One region of the Caldimonas brevitalea genome, then DNA from elsewhere that is predicted to be linked to it. Evidence: predicted binding sites of a transcription regulator. Region 1 holds the regulator's gene; the other holds the start of a gene.
The links. Region 1 encodes LexA, which represses DNA repair genes until DNA is damaged. Its sites were predicted from a motif close to ACTGTATNNNNATACAGT; they were not measured.
Positions count from the first base shown of each region.

Region 2: a site for LexA is predicted at 2,453-2,470, ahead of imuA (translesion DNA synthesis-associated protein ImuA). Genes of this name have one in related genera too.

Region 1 covers NZ_CP011371.1:2,880,094-2,887,962, forward strand. Annotated here, with positions in the region: gene AAW51_RS12785 (hypothetical protein) at 1-26, opposite strand, end outside; gene AAW51_RS12790 (hypothetical protein) at 634-1,692, opposite strand; gene AAW51_RS12795 (helix-hairpin-helix domain-containing protein) at 1,945-2,319, opposite strand; gene lexA (transcriptional repressor LexA) at 2,342-3,028, opposite strand; gene AAW51_RS12805 (asparaginase) at 3,175-4,137, shown strand; gene AAW51_RS12810 (organic hydroperoxide resistance protein) at 4,124-4,549, opposite strand; gene AAW51_RS12815 (MarR family winged helix-turn-helix transcriptional regulator) at 4,644-5,180, opposite strand; gene AAW51_RS12820 (sensor histidine kinase) at 5,245-6,579, shown strand; gene AAW51_RS12825 (ABC-F family ATP-binding cassette domain-containing protein) at 6,635-7,869, opposite strand, start outside.
Region 2 covers NZ_CP011371.1:874,790-882,658, forward strand. Annotated here, with positions in the region: gene AAW51_RS27815 (calcium-binding protein) at 1-635, opposite strand, end outside; gene AAW51_RS03815 (acyloxyacyl hydrolase) at 998-1,603, shown strand; gene imuA (translesion DNA synthesis-associated protein ImuA) at 1,600-2,259, opposite strand; gene AAW51_RS03825 (hypothetical protein) at 2,701-3,063, shown strand; gene AAW51_RS03830 (hypothetical protein) at 3,273-3,689, shown strand; gene AAW51_RS03835 (glycine betaine ABC transporter substrate-binding protein) at 3,792-5,423, shown strand; gene AAW51_RS03840 (C13 family peptidase) at 5,496-6,938, opposite strand; gene AAW51_RS03845 (alpha/beta fold hydrolase) at 7,040-7,869, shown strand, end outside.

The DNA.
Region 1 (7,869 bases):
TGGGTCAGCCGGGCCAGGCTGTCCATCCGCCGATTGATCAGCCGCGGTTCGGTCTGCGCTGGGGGGGGCCGTCGGCGTGGACGATTGCGGTGCGAGTCCTTCGAGCCTGCCCCGCTGGCGCGAAGTCGAGGAAGAGGAAGAGGTGTTGCCTGTGTTCGACGTCTGCCGTGTGTTGCCAGCATTGGAAGACGAACTGCTGACGTGGTGACGGTTGGAGTGGTTGCGAATTTCCGGCATCGGAAAGCTCCTTTGTGCGCCATGCAGCGCGTAGAGCCACCTCTACCGCCCCGCTGCAATCGAGTCGATTCCAGTGTGCGGGGACGTTTTTCATCCGCCTCGACGAGAGGCGAAGTGGGCGCGGAAAAAGCGAAGCCGCGGGCAGGCTTCGTCTCGATACGCCGAAACGGGAGTCACCACCCGGCGCTGAACCACCAGGACTTGCGATGTCTGCGGGAAGAAAGCGGGCACACCGACTGGCTTTGAGCCCCCCCGCCGGTGGTCGCCCTGGGGCCAAGTTGGGCCCGCTGTGGAAGGGCGCGTTGGAAGACGAAGCGGTCTTACCCGTCAGCGATAAGGCGTTGGCATCGAACCAGCGGGCCGCGCGTTTATCGGCGCGGGCCCGCTGTTGCGCCCTTAATGAGCCACCACCAGGCGGCAGGGGGGGCGGTTCGGTTCCGCAGCACGCTCGAGCGCGGCCAAGCGCTCCAGCTCGCGGCACACCTCGACGAAAGAGCCGCTGAGCATCGTGCGGCGGTGATCGCTCGGGTCTTGCACCACCCGCAAGTGCCGCACCGGGGCCGGGCCCAATGCCGGCACGCGCACCGTGGGCGCGGCGCCGCCGGCCTGCAGGTGCACCCGCACTTCCCAGCGGCCGCCCTTGCCGGCGATCAAGCTGACGCGCAGATCGGCTTCGCTGTCGTCCCAGTGGGCCACCCACGGCCGCACGACAAACACCATGCTGCGGGCCCGGCGCGCCACCCGCTGCAAATCACGCAGCTGAGCCGGACGGAATTCGGGCAGCCAGACCGCCAGCACGCCGTCCTTGCCTTGGCGCAGCCAGGCCAACGCCAGGGCCAGGGTATCGGGGCGGCCGGTTTCGCTCGACGACGCTGCTGCATCGCTGCCCCCGGTCGCCGGTGTATGCCTCGCGACCAACGGCATGGCCGCCGTCACCGCCGTATCGGCGGCTGCCGATGGCACGAGAGGCGACGCCGGCCCCGTTGCGCACGCGCTGTCCGCTCCGTGCACCGCCGGCGCCTTGCTGCCGCCCTCCGAGGTGTCGAAAGCCGCATCCGGCGGTTGCCCGATCAGCGCGTGGCGGCGACCCTGCGCGGCGGCTTCGCTCAGCACCGGGTTCAGCAAGGCCAGCTCCGGACGGCCGGGTTGTGGTGCCAGCACCTCGATCACGCCCGCCGCCGGCCAGCCGCCCGCAGGCAACACGGCGTCGAGGGAGGGAAAGCCAGTCGGGGTGGCAGCACTGGCCTGGTTGGCCGCGCGCCAGTCACGCAAGCTCGGCCCAACCGGCAGGCCCAGCTGTTCGACCAGCCGTGTCCACCACGAGGTGGCGCCGGTGCGGGGCGCAGCGTCGAACGCCGCAGGGGAGGAGGGCTGGGCCGGGCGGTGAAGCTCCGGCTTCGGTGCGGTCGAGGGGGTGGCCGGGGATGCCGGCGAGTGCGGGTGGGCAGGGGTCATGTCCGTCTCCGAAAATCAAGAAGCTATGCAATGACGTTCGGCAGGATTGAGGGTGAAAGTCGACAGCCTTCGAGGGGTCGCGCTTTCGGCCTGCTGCACGGGGCTCGCGAACCAGGGTTCGCGAAACGCCCGCCACCCGTGCAGCGGCTGAGAAGGGGGTGGTTGCGTCGTCGGGTGATGCGTGATGGGTGTGATGGGTTGACAGATGAGCGGCTGGTGCTGAGGTGGTGCGGGTGGTTGCCGTGACGGGCCTCAAGACCGCGCCGCACCTCGTGCACTGCCGCCCGGACGGCTGCGGAGATGCGCCGCATCAGCGCCCGGGTCGTCGGTGTGGGCCTGGCCATAGAGCAGCTTGCGCTGTGCGGTGTAGTGCCACCAGGGCGCTGCGGGCGCCCCCCGCATGAAGTCGACGGCGGCCATGAAGCTGTCGAGCACGCACGGGTCGTGGCGGTGCCCGGTCTTGGCACACAGTTCCTGGTAGAGCACGAAGGCGTCGCGCCCGACGAGGTCGCGTGGCGCATGCACGCCGATCAGCTGCAAATCGGCAGCGAGTGCGGGGCCGATGTTGGGCACCAGCTCGAGCGCAGCCGTTGCATGCAGGCAGTCGGTATGGCGCAAGGCTTTCATCGACGAGGCCTCGATCATCGGCTCACATCAGCAGCGTGTTGCGGATCAGCCCGACCGCGATGCCTTCGAGCTCGAAATCCTGGCCGGGCTCGACCACGATGGTCTTGAACTCGGGGTTTTCGGCGATCAGCTCGATCGACTGGCGTGTCTTGCGGAAGCGCTTGACGGTGACATCGTCGCCCAAACGGGCCACGACGATCTGGCCGTTCTTGGCCTCCTTGGCCTTTTGCACCGCGAGCAGATCGCCGTCGAGGATGCCCGCATCGCGCATGCTCATGCCGCGCACCTTCAGCAGGTAGTCGGGCTGCCGCGCGAACATGCTGGCGCCCACGTGGTAGGTCTGCTCGATGTGCTCTTGCGCGAGGATGGGGCTGCCGGCTGCGACCCGGCCCACCAGCGGCAGTGCGAGCTGCGCGAGGCCTGGCAGCGGCAGCATCGCCTGCTGGCCCTGGTAGAGGCGGCGCGATTCGTTGACCGAGCGCAATGTGTCAGACTTCAAGCGGATGCCGCGCGAGGTGCCGCCCACCAGCTCGATGACACCTTTGCGGGCCAGCGCCTGCAGATGCTCCTCTGCTGCATTGGCCGAACGAAAGCCCAGCTCGGCCGCGATCTCAGCGCGCGTCGGCGGGGCGCCGGTCTGCTCGATCGACTGGCGGATCAGCTCCAGAATCTGCTGCTGACGGGCGGTGAGCTTGGGGCTTTCTGGCAGAAGGGGGTCCACGGGCGCCTCGCGTTCAAGGTGATGTTCATGCTGCCCGCGCGGCTAGGGCGCTGGCCGACGCCGGCATCGGCGGCTGCCAGGACGACTACTGTTTGGGCATCCAGTAGCTGTATTTTTATCCAGGCCGAGAAAAAATGCAAAGCCGTTCGCAATCAAGCACCGTCGTCCTCGGCACCGGGGGCACCATTGCCGGCACCGCCGCCACGCGCGGCGACCACATCGGCTACCAGGCGGCGCAACTCGGCGTCGGGGCGCTGCTGGGTGGCGTGCCGGGGCTGTCGGAGGTGGCGCTCGAGAGCGAGCAGGTGGCTCAAGTCGACAGCAAGGACATGGAGCCGGCCGTCTGGCAGGCCCTGGCCCGGCGGGTGGCGCACCACCTCGGTCGACCCGAGGTCAGCGGTGTGGTGATCACCCACGGGACCGACACCCTCGAGGAAACCGCCTATCTGCTGCAGCGGGTGCTGGCACCGGCCAAACCGGTCGTGCTGACCGCGGCGATGCGGCCGGCGACGGCCTTGCACCCGGACGGCCCTCAGAATTTGCTGGATGCCGTGCACCTGGCGCGTGAACCCGGCGTGCAAGGGGTGGTGGCCGTGCTCGCCGGCCAGGTGTACAGCGGCCTGGAGGTGCGCAAGCAACACACCTACCGGCTCGACGCCTTCGGGGCGGGCGATGCCGGGCCGCTGGCCTTACTCGAAGCCGGCCGGCTGCACACGCTGCGGCCCTGGCCGGCCGGCGTGCCGCTCGGTCTGGACGTGATCGATGTCGACCCGGCGCTGTGGCCGCGCGTCGAACTCGTGAGCAGCCATAGCGGTGCCGACGGCAGCCTGGTGGCGGCGCTGCAGCAGATGGGCGTGGCGGGGGTGGTCGTGGTGGGCACCGGCAATGGCACGGTGCATCAGCGGCTGGAAGCTGCGCTGCTGGCGGCGCAGGCCGCGGGCATGAAGGTCTGGCGCAGCACGCGCTGCGCCGAGGGTCGCGTGCTCGGCAAGCCGGACGATGTCTTGCCCGCTGCCGGCACGCTCACGCCTTATCAGGCCCGGGTGGAGCTGCTGCTGCAGCTCCTCGCCGAGCGGAAGGGTCTCAGACCAGGCTGAGGCGCACTTCGATGTTGTTGCGGGTGGCGTTGGAATACGGGCAGACCTTGTGCGCGGTCTCGACCAGTGCCTGGGCTGCTTCGCGCTCCATGCCGGGCAGCGACACGGCGAGGTCGACTTCCAGGCCGTAACCGGCTGCGATCGGGCCGATGCCGACCTTGGCCGTCACCGACGCATCGGCCGGCAGGGCCTTCTTCTGCTGGCCCGCGACGACCTTCATCGCGCTCAGGAAACAAGCCGAGTAGCCGGCGGCGAACAACTGCTCCGGGTTGGTGGCTGCACCACCGGCGCCGCCCAGCTCTTTCGGGGTGCCCAGCTTGACGTCCAGCACGCCGTCGGCGGTGGCGGCACGGCCATCACGGCCCCCGGTGGCGGTGGCTTCGGTCTTGTACAGCACTTTGTCGAGTTTCATGCGAGGCTCCTTGAGCAGTGAGGGAAGCGTGAATGTAAAGAGTGCTATTAAATAGCACGCAATGTATCCGGTGACCGATGGCAGCGGTGATGGCTCATGCCGCTTCCACCTTGTGGGTGGCCGGGTCGGAACCCGGCGCATCGGACACCGCTTGAGGCGCGAGACGGCGCCTCAAGTCGTGCAGCCGACGGCGCAGATCGTGCAATTCGTCGGCGCTGCATTGGGCCGCGCCGGAGACCTGGCGCGGCACTGAGATGGCCGACTGGCGCAACGCCTGCCCGGCCGGCGTGAGACTGACCACCACGCGCCGTTCGTCTTCTTTGGCACGGGTGCGGGTCAGCCACCCGCTGCTTTCCATCCGCTTGAGCAAAGGCGTCAGCGTTCCGGAATCGAGAAACAGTCGTTCGCCCAGGGCGCCAACGGTGAGGTGGTCTTGCTCCCACAACACCAGCATCACCAGGTACTGGGGATAGGTGAGGCCCAGCGCGTCGAGCAGCGGCTTGTAGAGCTTGGTCATCGCCAGCGAGGTCGAATACAAGGCGAAGCAGAGCTGGTTGTCGAGCTGCAGCAACGCACGGTCGCCGGCCGACAGGGGGGTCGGGGCTGGTGAGGACGATGGAGCTTGCGACATGGGTTCTATTCTAGCTCTCAATTCAATTGAGTGCAATTTAATTGTGCGGGGAAAGGAAAACGGGATGGCGCATCCGTGTTCCGGCGAGGCCGCATCGCTTGCAGGCCCGCCGCTTGCAGCAGTTGACGAAGCCCGGAGACATTCCGGCGAGCCCACGAGGCGCAGCGTCCGCGGGGAGGGCTTTTTTGCGGCGTTTGCGCTGCTCGCCTTCCTGACCCGCTCGGCGAGATGCACGGGATCGGGAGACGCCATGTCCCTCTCTGACCTGATTCAAAGCCACGTCGACGCCATCGTTGACGAGTGGGCGGAATTCGCCAAAACGAATTTGCCGACGGCGCGCGAGTTGGCACCAGAGGAACTGCGTGACCACGCCAAGTTGCTGCTGCAGCACGTCGCGTCCGACATCCGGGCACCGCAGAGCGACAGCGAACAGCACGAAAAGTCGCGCGGCAACCGCCCCAGCAATGCGCCCGAGCTCACGGCGACGGCCAGGGCAGACGCGGAGCAGCGCTTCCGGCAAGGCTTCACGCTGAAGGAGGTGGTGGCGGAGTACCGCGCCCTGAGAGCCAGTGTCGTGCGCCGGTGGTTCGATCAGCTCGAGACGGCCGACCTCGACACGCTCGCCGAGTTGATCCGGTTCAACGAAGCCATCGACCAGGCCATCAGCGAGTCGCTCGCTTGGTACGTGGACCGCGTCGAGGAGTCTCGAGACCTGATGTTGGGTGTCCTGGGACACGATTTGCGCAATCCCCTGGGCGCAGCTGGCAACTCCGTCCACTACCTGTTGGTCACCGATGGATTGACGGGCACCCAAACCAAGGCCGTGGTCCGCATCCAGTCGAGCGTGGACCGCATGCGCAAGATGGTCGACGACCTGCTCGACTTCACCCGAACGCGACTGGGATTGAGCCTGGCCCTCGCGCCCAGACGCGCGAACCTGGGTCAGGTCTGCCGCGAGACGGTGGATGAGTTGCGCGCGTTCCACCCGGATCGCACCTTGCAGATGGATTGCTCCGGCGATCTGAGCGGCGAATGGGACGTGTCCCGGATCGGCCAGTTGGTGTCCAACCTTGTGGCCAATGCGATGCAGCACGGCCGCCCCGACACGCCGGTGTCGGTCAGCCTGCGCGGCGAGGGCGGCGAGATCAGCCTGAAAGTGCACAACGAGGGGCCACCGATCGCCCCGCAAGCGCAGCGCACGCTGTTCGACCCGCTGATGCGCCCGCTGGTGCAGGAGGCGGAGCGTCGCGAGGGGTCCTCGGGGCTCGGGCTGGGGCTCTATATCGTGCGCGAGATCTCGCTGGCGCACGGGGGAGAGATACAAGTGGCGTCCTCCGAACGCGACGGCACCACCTTCACGGTACGCCTGCCGCGCCAGCCGCCTTCCACGCCGGCGTGACCAGGGCCGGCGAGCGTTCGATCTTTCGTAGTCGCCGGCACCGCGCCGCCCGGCTTCAGGCGCCGAGTTGCTCGATCTGCTCCGACAGTTCGAGCCAACGCTCTTCGAGCGTCTCCACCTCGTCGCCGATCGCCTTCAGGCGGCGGCCGTGTTCGGCCAGTTGCGCCGGCGTCAGGCTGCCGCCGGCCAAGGCTTCTTCCAGCCCCGCCTTCTCGGTGCCGAGCGCCGCCAGCCGCTGGTCGATGCCGGCCAGTTCCTTCTTGAGCGGCTTGGCCTGTTCGGCCAGCCGCTGGCGCGCCTGAGCCTGGGCCTTGCGTTCGTCGCGGCGGTTGGCTCCACCGGCTTCCGCTGACGTATTGGGCGACGCGGTGGCAGGCGCGGAAGCCGAAGCGGCCTCGCGTTGCTGCTTGGCCTGGTCGAGCAGCCAGCGCTGGTAGTCGTCGAGGTCACCGTCGAAGGGCGCGATGCCGCCGCGGCTGACCAGCCAGAACTCGTCGCACACCTCGCGCAGCAAGGCGCGGTCGTGGCTCACCAGCATCACGCTGCCGTCGAACTCGTTGAGCGCCAGGCTGAGCGCCTCGCGGGTGGCGAGGTCGAGGTGGTTGGTCGGTTCGTCGAGCAGCAGCAGGTTGGGGCGCTGCCACACCAGCATCGCCAGCACCAAACGCGCCTTCTCGCCGCCGCTCATCGTGCCGACCGGCTGGTACGCCATCTCGGCGACGAAGCGGAAGCTGCCGAGGAAGTCGCGCAGCTCCTGCTCGCGCGCCTGCGGGCTCACCTCTTTCGCGAGCCGGATCATGTGGTCCAGCGGCGAGTCGTCCGGCCGCAGCACGTCCATCTCCTGCTGCGCGAAGTAGCCGATCGCCAGGCCCTTGCCCTCGGTGATCTGCCCGCCCAACGGCGGCAGCGCCCGGGCGATGGTCTTCACCAGCGTCGACTTGCCCTGGCCGTTGGCGCCCAGGATGCCGATGCGCTGGCCGGCCAGCACCGAGCGGTGGACGTTGCGCACGATCACCGTCTCGCTGGCCTCGCCTCGGTAGCCGCAGCTGACGTCCTTGAGCGAGAGCATCGGGTTGGGCAGGCTCTCGGGCTCGCGGAACTCGAAGCTGAAATCGGCCGCGGTTAGCACCGGCGCGAGCTTTTCCATGCGCTCCAGTGCCTTGACGCGGCTTTGCGCCTGCTTGGCCTTGGTGGCCTTGGCCTTGAAGCGGTCGATGAAACGCGTCAGCTGTTGGATGCGGTCCTGCTGGCGCTCGAAGGCGGATTGCTGCTGCATCAGCCGCTCGGCCC
Region 2 (7,869 bases), 2.0 Mb from region 1:
CTGATCGAGGCCAGCACCGTGTCGGTGCCGCCCAGCGCCGCTTCGGCCACGGTGTCGCCCGCGGTGTCGATGTGATAGACGTCGTTGCCGCTGCCGCCGTTCAGGCTGTCGGCGCCCGCTGCGCCGTTCAGCGTGTCGTTGCCCGCGCCGCCGTTGAGCGTGTCGGTCCCGGCGCCGCCGTTGAGGGAATCGTTGCCGTTGCCACCATTCAGCGTGTCGTTGCCGTTGCCGCCGTTGATCGTGTCGTTGCCGTCGAGGCCCGACAGCGTGTTGTTCCGGTCGTTACCTTGCAGCACGTTGTTCAGGGCGTTGCCGGTGCCGTTGACTGCCGCCGGCACCAACGCGAAGTTGCCGCCGGGTTGCAGCACCAGCAGCGTCGGCGTGTTGTCGAGCGTCAGGTGCTCGACGTTGTTGCCCAGCGTGTAGCTGTTGACGCGCGAGAGCACGGTGTCGGTGCCCTGGTTGGCGTTCTCGAACACCTGATCGCCGGCTGAGTTGACGTTGTAGACGTCGTTGTTGACGCCGCCGAACATCGCGTCGTCGCCTGCCGACCAGTTGGCATTGAGCGTCGAGTTCAGGTCGACGCTGTTGTCCACCAGCGCTTCGCTGGCGGCACTGCCGTTGATGATGGCCATGGATGTCTCCTCGTGGGAACAGTGGAATGACATCGCAAGCCAGGCACAGGGCATGGCTTGCGAGACGGCGTCCCTCTTGCGACGCGACGCCGGCGGCTGCGCTGCGCCGGGTGGGCGCAGCGCGGCCCGGCGAGGCTCGGGCGGTGGCTCGTGGGGACACGACGCGCAGGACGAACCGGGGCGGCGTGTGGGCCGCTGTGGCTGCAAGCTTCGGCGACCGCTTGCCGTACCGCCTCCCTCCTGCAGGTGCCCTCTTCAGCGGGTCTGCGCGTGCCCTCCCTCGGCACGCTTGTTGCCCAACCACGGCAGCAACCGATCGCCCAAGCTGGTTGGCGATGCGGTCGTCTACGCACAGGACATTCATGTACGCCTCTTTCACGACAGGTCGACGGCGCATTCGTGCGCGCCTCGCACGTCCGTTGGCCGCATCCGCGCTGATGCTGGTCAGCTTGGGTTTTGCCAGCGCCGAAAGTCGCGCGGCGGGTTGGGAGCCGGAGATCGGCTTCTTGCAGCAGGGGTGGGCGGATGGCGTGCGCGCCACCACCGCCGGTGTCATCTGGCCCTGGTCACGTCACTGGGCCTGGGGCGGCGGACATCTGTCGGGCTACTGGGAGGCCGCGTTGAGCCGTTGGTCAGCCGACGGTGGCGACCAGGGGCGCGACCGATCGTGGATCACGCAAGTGGGCGTGACGCCGGTGTTTCGGTGGCGCCCGGGCGGCCAGGACGGCGCCTGGTTTGTCGAAGGTGGCATCGGCCTGACGTTGATGACGCCGATCTACCGCAACGGCAACAAGCGCTTCAGCACCGCCTTCAATTTCGGCGATCACCTCGCCATCGGCCGCAATCTCGGTCAGCAAGGCCGGCACGAGCTGTCTCTGCGTGTGCAGCATTTTTCGAATGCCGGCATCCGCCACCCCAACCCGGGCGAAGACTTCGTTCAGCTGCGATACGCGCTGTCGTTTCGCTAGCGTTGCGCCGTGCTGCCGGCGCCGTCCGGGTTTCCGACACGGAGGGCCGGTGTGCCGCAGCGCGGTGCGGGGGCGGTGATCCCGCTGGCACTGCCCGGTAGTGGGCCGATCTGCGGTGCCCAGACGGCGGCCGTGGGTTCACGGCGCTCGATGACGCGCAGTTGCAAGCCGCGGCCGGCGTCCAACGTGACCAGGAGGCGCAGCCGCGCCGATGTGCGCTCAGCCGCCGCGCTCGACGGCCGCATCAGAAAGACCGGCCCGTCACACCACCGCGCCCGGGCCTGCAGGCGCCGCAGATGCAGCGGTGACAGCTGCGGCAGCCACGCCAGCACGGCACCGCGAGTCGCGCCGCTCAGCACCTGTTCGACGGCCCACAAGCGTTCGGCGGCCGTTTCGCTGTCGATCCACTCGAGGCGGGCTGGGTCGATCCCGGGCAGCCGGGCCCGCCGGGGCGTGGCGCGCCACGGGGCACCGATCAGCACCACTTCGTCGCCTTGCGCGGTGACCAAGCGCAATAGCGGCGCCAGCAGGCGCCACTCGAACACGCCGGCTTGCGGTTGCAGCAGTTCCGTCACGGCGCCGCAGGGCCAGCCGCCGCCCGGCAACTGCCGGTCCAGCGCGGCGTGGCCGGACGGCAGCACGGCCGTCGGGGCCACGCCGGCGCACGAAGCGGCCGCGGCCGACCCGACGCCGACCGACACGGATGGCCCGCAAGCGGCGGCACCCGGCCGCGCCGAGGACACCGGCGGCGCCAACAACGCAGAAGATGAAAAGGGCAACGGCGGAACCTCCGCCGGCGCGGAAGGTTCTGGCCGCCGGAGTGCAGCGGAGGTCATGATGAGAGAAAATACTGTATGCCCATACAGTATCGCAAGGCGGGAGGCTTGTCGAGAACCCCTTGCGGGGGAGGTGGCCGAGGCCCGGTCGGGGGTCGCCGGGCCGAGGGGAAGCGTTGCCACAACACGGGCCCATTGCGACGGTGATTCCACCGGGTGACGGGCCTGGCATCGGGGGCCTCTACCGTAAAGAGTCTTAACCGGATGTGGTCCCCGGGTGCGACAATACCGCCCCCGAAGCTGAACCACCCTTGCCGCCCCGTGTCGACCCCCGCCGTGATCCGCCGTCAGAACGTTCAAGCGTTGTTCCAGCAGTTTGCCGAGGCCCAGATGCGCAACGGCGTGCCCCCCAAGGGGCTCGAGCAGGCATTTGCACAGAAGCTGCAGATCAGCCCGAGCATGTGGAGCCAGATCAAGAGCAGCCGCCCGATCGGCGACAAGCTGGCGCGGCAGCTGGAGGTGGCCTGCAACGTGCCCGCCGGCTGGCTGGATGAAGAGCGCGCGCCCCAGGGGCTGAGCCCGGCCGAGCAACAGTTTTTGGCGTTGGCCTTGAAGGCCTGGCGCGCCACCAACGCCGAAGGCCGCAAGCGGCTCAAGACAGTGCTCAAGGAGATCTTGGGCTGACGCCTGCGGGACCGGCATGAGGGCCCGGACGGTGCGATGATGTCGGCAGCCTCGGTGCTCTTTCGGGGGCGCACGGTCCGAACCCGAGACCAGTGGCCCTGCGAAGGAAATCTGCAGCGCGCTCGCCTAAGCTCCCGACTGCGCCGGCACCTGTCCGCCGCTGCCACGGCCTTGCACCCTCACCCTGGGCCCCACCCCACCGTCCTGCCATGACCGCACACCCTCTTCAGCTCCCGAGCGACGGCGACGCCGGCCAGGCACCGCCCGTGATTCCGTCCGAGGACGAGATCGACGAGAGCCTGCGCGAGACCTTCCCGGCCAGCGATCCGTCGCCGTGGACCCTCGGCGTGCAACGCAGCCCGGCGACGCGCCACGAACCCTCCGCCCGGGGGGCCCAGATCGCCATCTACGGCCGGCGCGGATCGGCCACCGCACGGGCGGTTTGCGACTTCCTCGATCGGCACGACGCGCCGTTCGACTGGATCGAACTGGTCGACGACGAGCAGGCCCGGCTGCAGGCCGGTGTCACCGGTCTGGACGACCCGCGCTTGCCGGTGTGCGTGTTCCCGGACGGCAGCCTGCTGGCCTGCCCGACGCTGCGGCAGTTGGCCGACAAGCTGGACTGAGCCCCCGAGCCACAGCGCCCGCGTTCGGAAACATCCGGTCGCCACGTCCCGCCGTGCCTTGCGCACACTCGGCCGATCACTGTTGGCGGGAGGAGGGCGGTCATGCAATCTCATGTGCAGCGCTGGCTGAGGCCCAGCGGACGTGACGGCGCGGCGCGCGCCCGTGCGGCGTGGCGCCGACTGGCCGCCCTGGCGGTCGGTCTGTGGGCCTGTTGCGGCAGCGCCGGTGCGGACGACGACCGGCTGGTGGTGGGCTCCAAGCGCTTCACCGAGTCCTACATCCTGGCCGAGATCGTCGCGCAAGCGGCTGGGCGTGACGCGCGGGTCGAGCACCGACAGGGGCTGGGCAATACCGCGGTCGTCTTCGAGGCCTTGAAGGCCGGCGCCATCGACGTCTATCCCGAATACCTCGGCACGCTGGACGCCGAGATCCTGAAGAACCGCAGCCCGACCTCGCTCGACGCGATGCGGGCCCAACTGGCGCGCTGGGGTCTGGGCGTGGCGGTGCCACTCGGCTTCGCCAATGGCTACGCGCTGGCGATGCGGGGGCAGGACGCACAGCGCCTCGGACTGCGCACGCTCAGCGGTCTGAAGGCGCATCCGGCGCTGGCGGTGGGCCTGTCGCACGAGTTCCTCGGTCGCCAGGATGGGTGGCCCGGGCTGGCGGCACGCTACCGGTTGCCGCAGCGGCCGCTGGGCATCGACCACGGTGTCGCCTATGCGGCGCTGGCGAGCGGCCGCATCGCCGTCACCGACATCTACACCACCGACGCCAAGATCGCCCAACTGCAGCTCGCGGTGCTAGAGGACGATCTCGGTTTTTTCCCCCGCTACGACGCGGTGCTGCTGTACCGCCTCGACGTGACGCGCCGCTTTCCTGCGGCCTGGCGCGCCATCACCGCGCTGGAGGGGCGTGTCGACACGGCCGCGATGATCGCGATGAACGGGGAGGCGGAACTGCAAGGCCGTCCGTTCGCCGACATCGCCCGGGACTTCCTGGCCGACCGGCCGCCACCCGCCGCGGCGGCCCCCCGCAACCGCTGGCTGGACCGGCTGCTGGGCGATGACCTCGGGCGTCTGACCGCTCAGCACCTGATGCTGGTCGCGGTCGCGGTGGCCGCCGCCACGCTGATCGGCGTGCCGCTGGGCGCCGCAGCGGCCGCCGTGCCGCGGCTGGAAGCGCCGTTGATGGCCCTGGTCGGCGTGTTGCAGACGGTGCCGTCACTGGCGCTGTTCGCCGTGCTGATCCCGCTGATGGGCCGCATCGGCACCGTGCCGGCGCTGGTCGCCTTAGGGTTGTACGCGCTGCTGCCGATCGTGCGCAACACCGCGGCCGGGCTGGGCCAGGTGCGTTTGGGCCTGCGCGAGGCCGGCCTGGCGCTCGGCTTGACGCGACTGCAGCGTTGGCGGCATGTCGACCTGCCCTTGGCGGCCCCGGTGATCCTCGCCGGCATCAAGACCGCGGCGGTGATCACGGTCGGCACGGCCACCATTGCCGCCTTCATCGGCGCTGGCGGGTTCGGCGAGCGTATCGTCACCGGGTTGGCCCTCAACGACCATGCGGCCCTGCTGTCCGGCGCGGTGCCGGCGGCACTGCTCGCGCTGCTCGTGCAGGGCGTGTTCGAAGGGATCGAGCGCTGGGTTTGCCGCCACCAACAGCCCGCGTCGCCCCCCAGGCGGGGCGCCGGCGGCTCGGCGCGTGCAAAGCCGACCGGCCCGGCCCCCTCTGCCTGATGGTGCAACCGGCGCGGGCCTGATGGGGCGGGGCCGGGCTGGGCGGCGAGCGGCGGTGCTCGCCCGCGGGCTTCAGGGCGTCGCCGTGCGCGCGTTGGCCACCGTGCCCGCCGCCACCCGGGCCTGCAATGCCGCCAGCGGCTGCCGCACGGCGGGGCCGACATGGATTTGCGGATTCGAATAACCGTCGGACTTGCCGGCGGCGATCTCGCGCTCGCGTATCAATTCGCGTGCGGCGGCGTGGGCCGCCTCGAACGACAGCGTGCTGCGGCGCAGCTGCTCGTCGTACATCGCGCGCCCGAAGAAGGTCAGCTCCGAGCCGCGGCCACAGCCGTAGGACGTGTGCTCCGCGTCGGCCGCCGTCATCACCAGCGTGCCCTCACCGGCCAGCGGCGCGATCCAGCTGCCGGAATAGCAGGCCGAGATCGACACCACACGCCAGCGGATGCCGGCGGCGTCGAGCCAGGCTTTCAGGTCGGCCGGTGTCACGGCGTCGACCTCGAGCGGCCAGAACGCAGCGGCGAGGCGGCCGTCGCGCGCGCCGTGCGAGGTGAGGTGGAGAAACAGCACGTCTTCGTCGCGGTCCATCAGCGATGCGACGCGTTCGATGGCCCGACGTAAATTGGTGGGCGTCGCCCACGGCCATTCGTGGACCGTGTCGACATGGTTGACCAACTGCAGGTTGCGGCCCCCCGCATCGAAGCGCTGCGCCATCACCTCGGCCACCATCGCACTTTCGCGCCGGAACACGTCTTCGTCCGCGTAGGGCGCGAAGCTGATGGCGTACAGGTCGACCACGCCGGGGCGCTGACGCTGCAGCTGATCCAGCCGTTCGGTCAGCAGGCGGGGCTGGGCCTCCAGCAACTCCTGTGTCAAGGCCAGCCGGCGCGCCGGTGCGCCTTCGTCATCGCGCGGTGTCCACAAGGGTGCGGGGGGCTCGACGTGCAGCAGCACGGCCCCGGCGACCAGCGTCAGCGATGCCAGCGTCCAGGCCCAGCCGTTGCCGCAGGCCGCGCGCCATAACATCCGCAGCTGCGCCAGCGTGGCCCACACGGTGGGGGCCAGCCAGACGGCCCATGCCGCCCATTCGGTGTCGACCTGAAGGCCGAGCCGCTGTTGCAACAGATAGAACAGGCCGAAGCCGAGGCTGATGCACTGGCTCTGTGCCAACAGCAAGGCGAGCAACGCGGCAGCCGGTGGCCCGGCGGGCGGGGACGGGGGGACGGTGCGCACGAGATAGCAGGCCCAGACCAGCAACAGCATCGGCAGCCAGCCCGAGGCCAGCGCGCGCCAGTCGAAATCGGCGCCCCCGACCTGATACGCTCGTTCCAGCACGGCTTGCAGCAGCACACCGGCCAACGTGAGGACCGCCAAGGTGGCGGGTGTGACGCGCAACCGGTCCCAGCGCGGCTCGGCCAGCACGGCACTGCGGGCGCCTTGCACGTACCATGACAGCATGGTGTGGCGGGTGGGCGCGGCGACCCTGGCGTCTTGCGTCTGTTCCGACAACATCATCCCTCCTGATGAGCCGCGACTGTAGCGCTGCCGAACCGTTGTGTGGCACGGAGGGTGGTGCGTGCCGGGCCACCGCATGTCCGGCTCCTGAAAGAGTTTCAATGTCCACAGACTCGTTGCGATTGGCCCACGACGGCCTGCAGTTCGATGCCCTGTCGTCTGGCCCGGACGATGGCCCGCTGGTGGTGTGCCTGCACGGATTTCCCCAGTTTGCCGATGCATGGGACGGCGTCATGCCGTTGCTGGCTGGCGCCGGCTACCGGGTGGTGGCGGTGGATCAGCGCGGTTATTCGCCCGGCGCACGGCCGCGCGACGTGGCCGCCTACCACGTCGACCGCCTGGTAGCCGATGTGCTCGCGTGGGCCGACACGCTCGGCCGGCCCCGGTTTCACCTCGCGGGGCACGACTGGGGCGGGGCAGTGGCCTGGCGGCTCGCGGAACGCCATCCGCAACGCCTGCTGTCGCTGACCGTGTTGTCCACCCCCCACCCGGCCGCCTTCAAGCAGGCGCTTGCCGAGGACGCAGACCAGCGTCGACGTTCGATCTACGTCGCGTTGTTTCGACTGCGCTGGCATCTGGCCGAGCGGCTGATGCTGGCGCGTGGTGCGCGCGTGCTGCGGCAGGCCTACCGGGGCAAGGTGCCGGCGCCACGTGTCGAGCAGAACGTGCAGCGATTGCGCCAGCCGGGCGCGCTGACCGGCGGCCTCAACTGGTACCGCGCGGCCGACCGGCGCGCCGAGGTCGGGCCGGTGCAGGTGCCGACGCTTTACATCTGGGGCTCGGCCGACCAAGCGCTCGGCGCGACGGCCGCCGAGGCCACCCGGCAGCATGTGACCGGGCCATATCGTTACGAGGCCCTGGCGGGCGCTTCGCACTGGCTGCTCGAGGAGCAGACGCAGCGGGTGGCCGACCTGATGCTCGAGCATCTTGC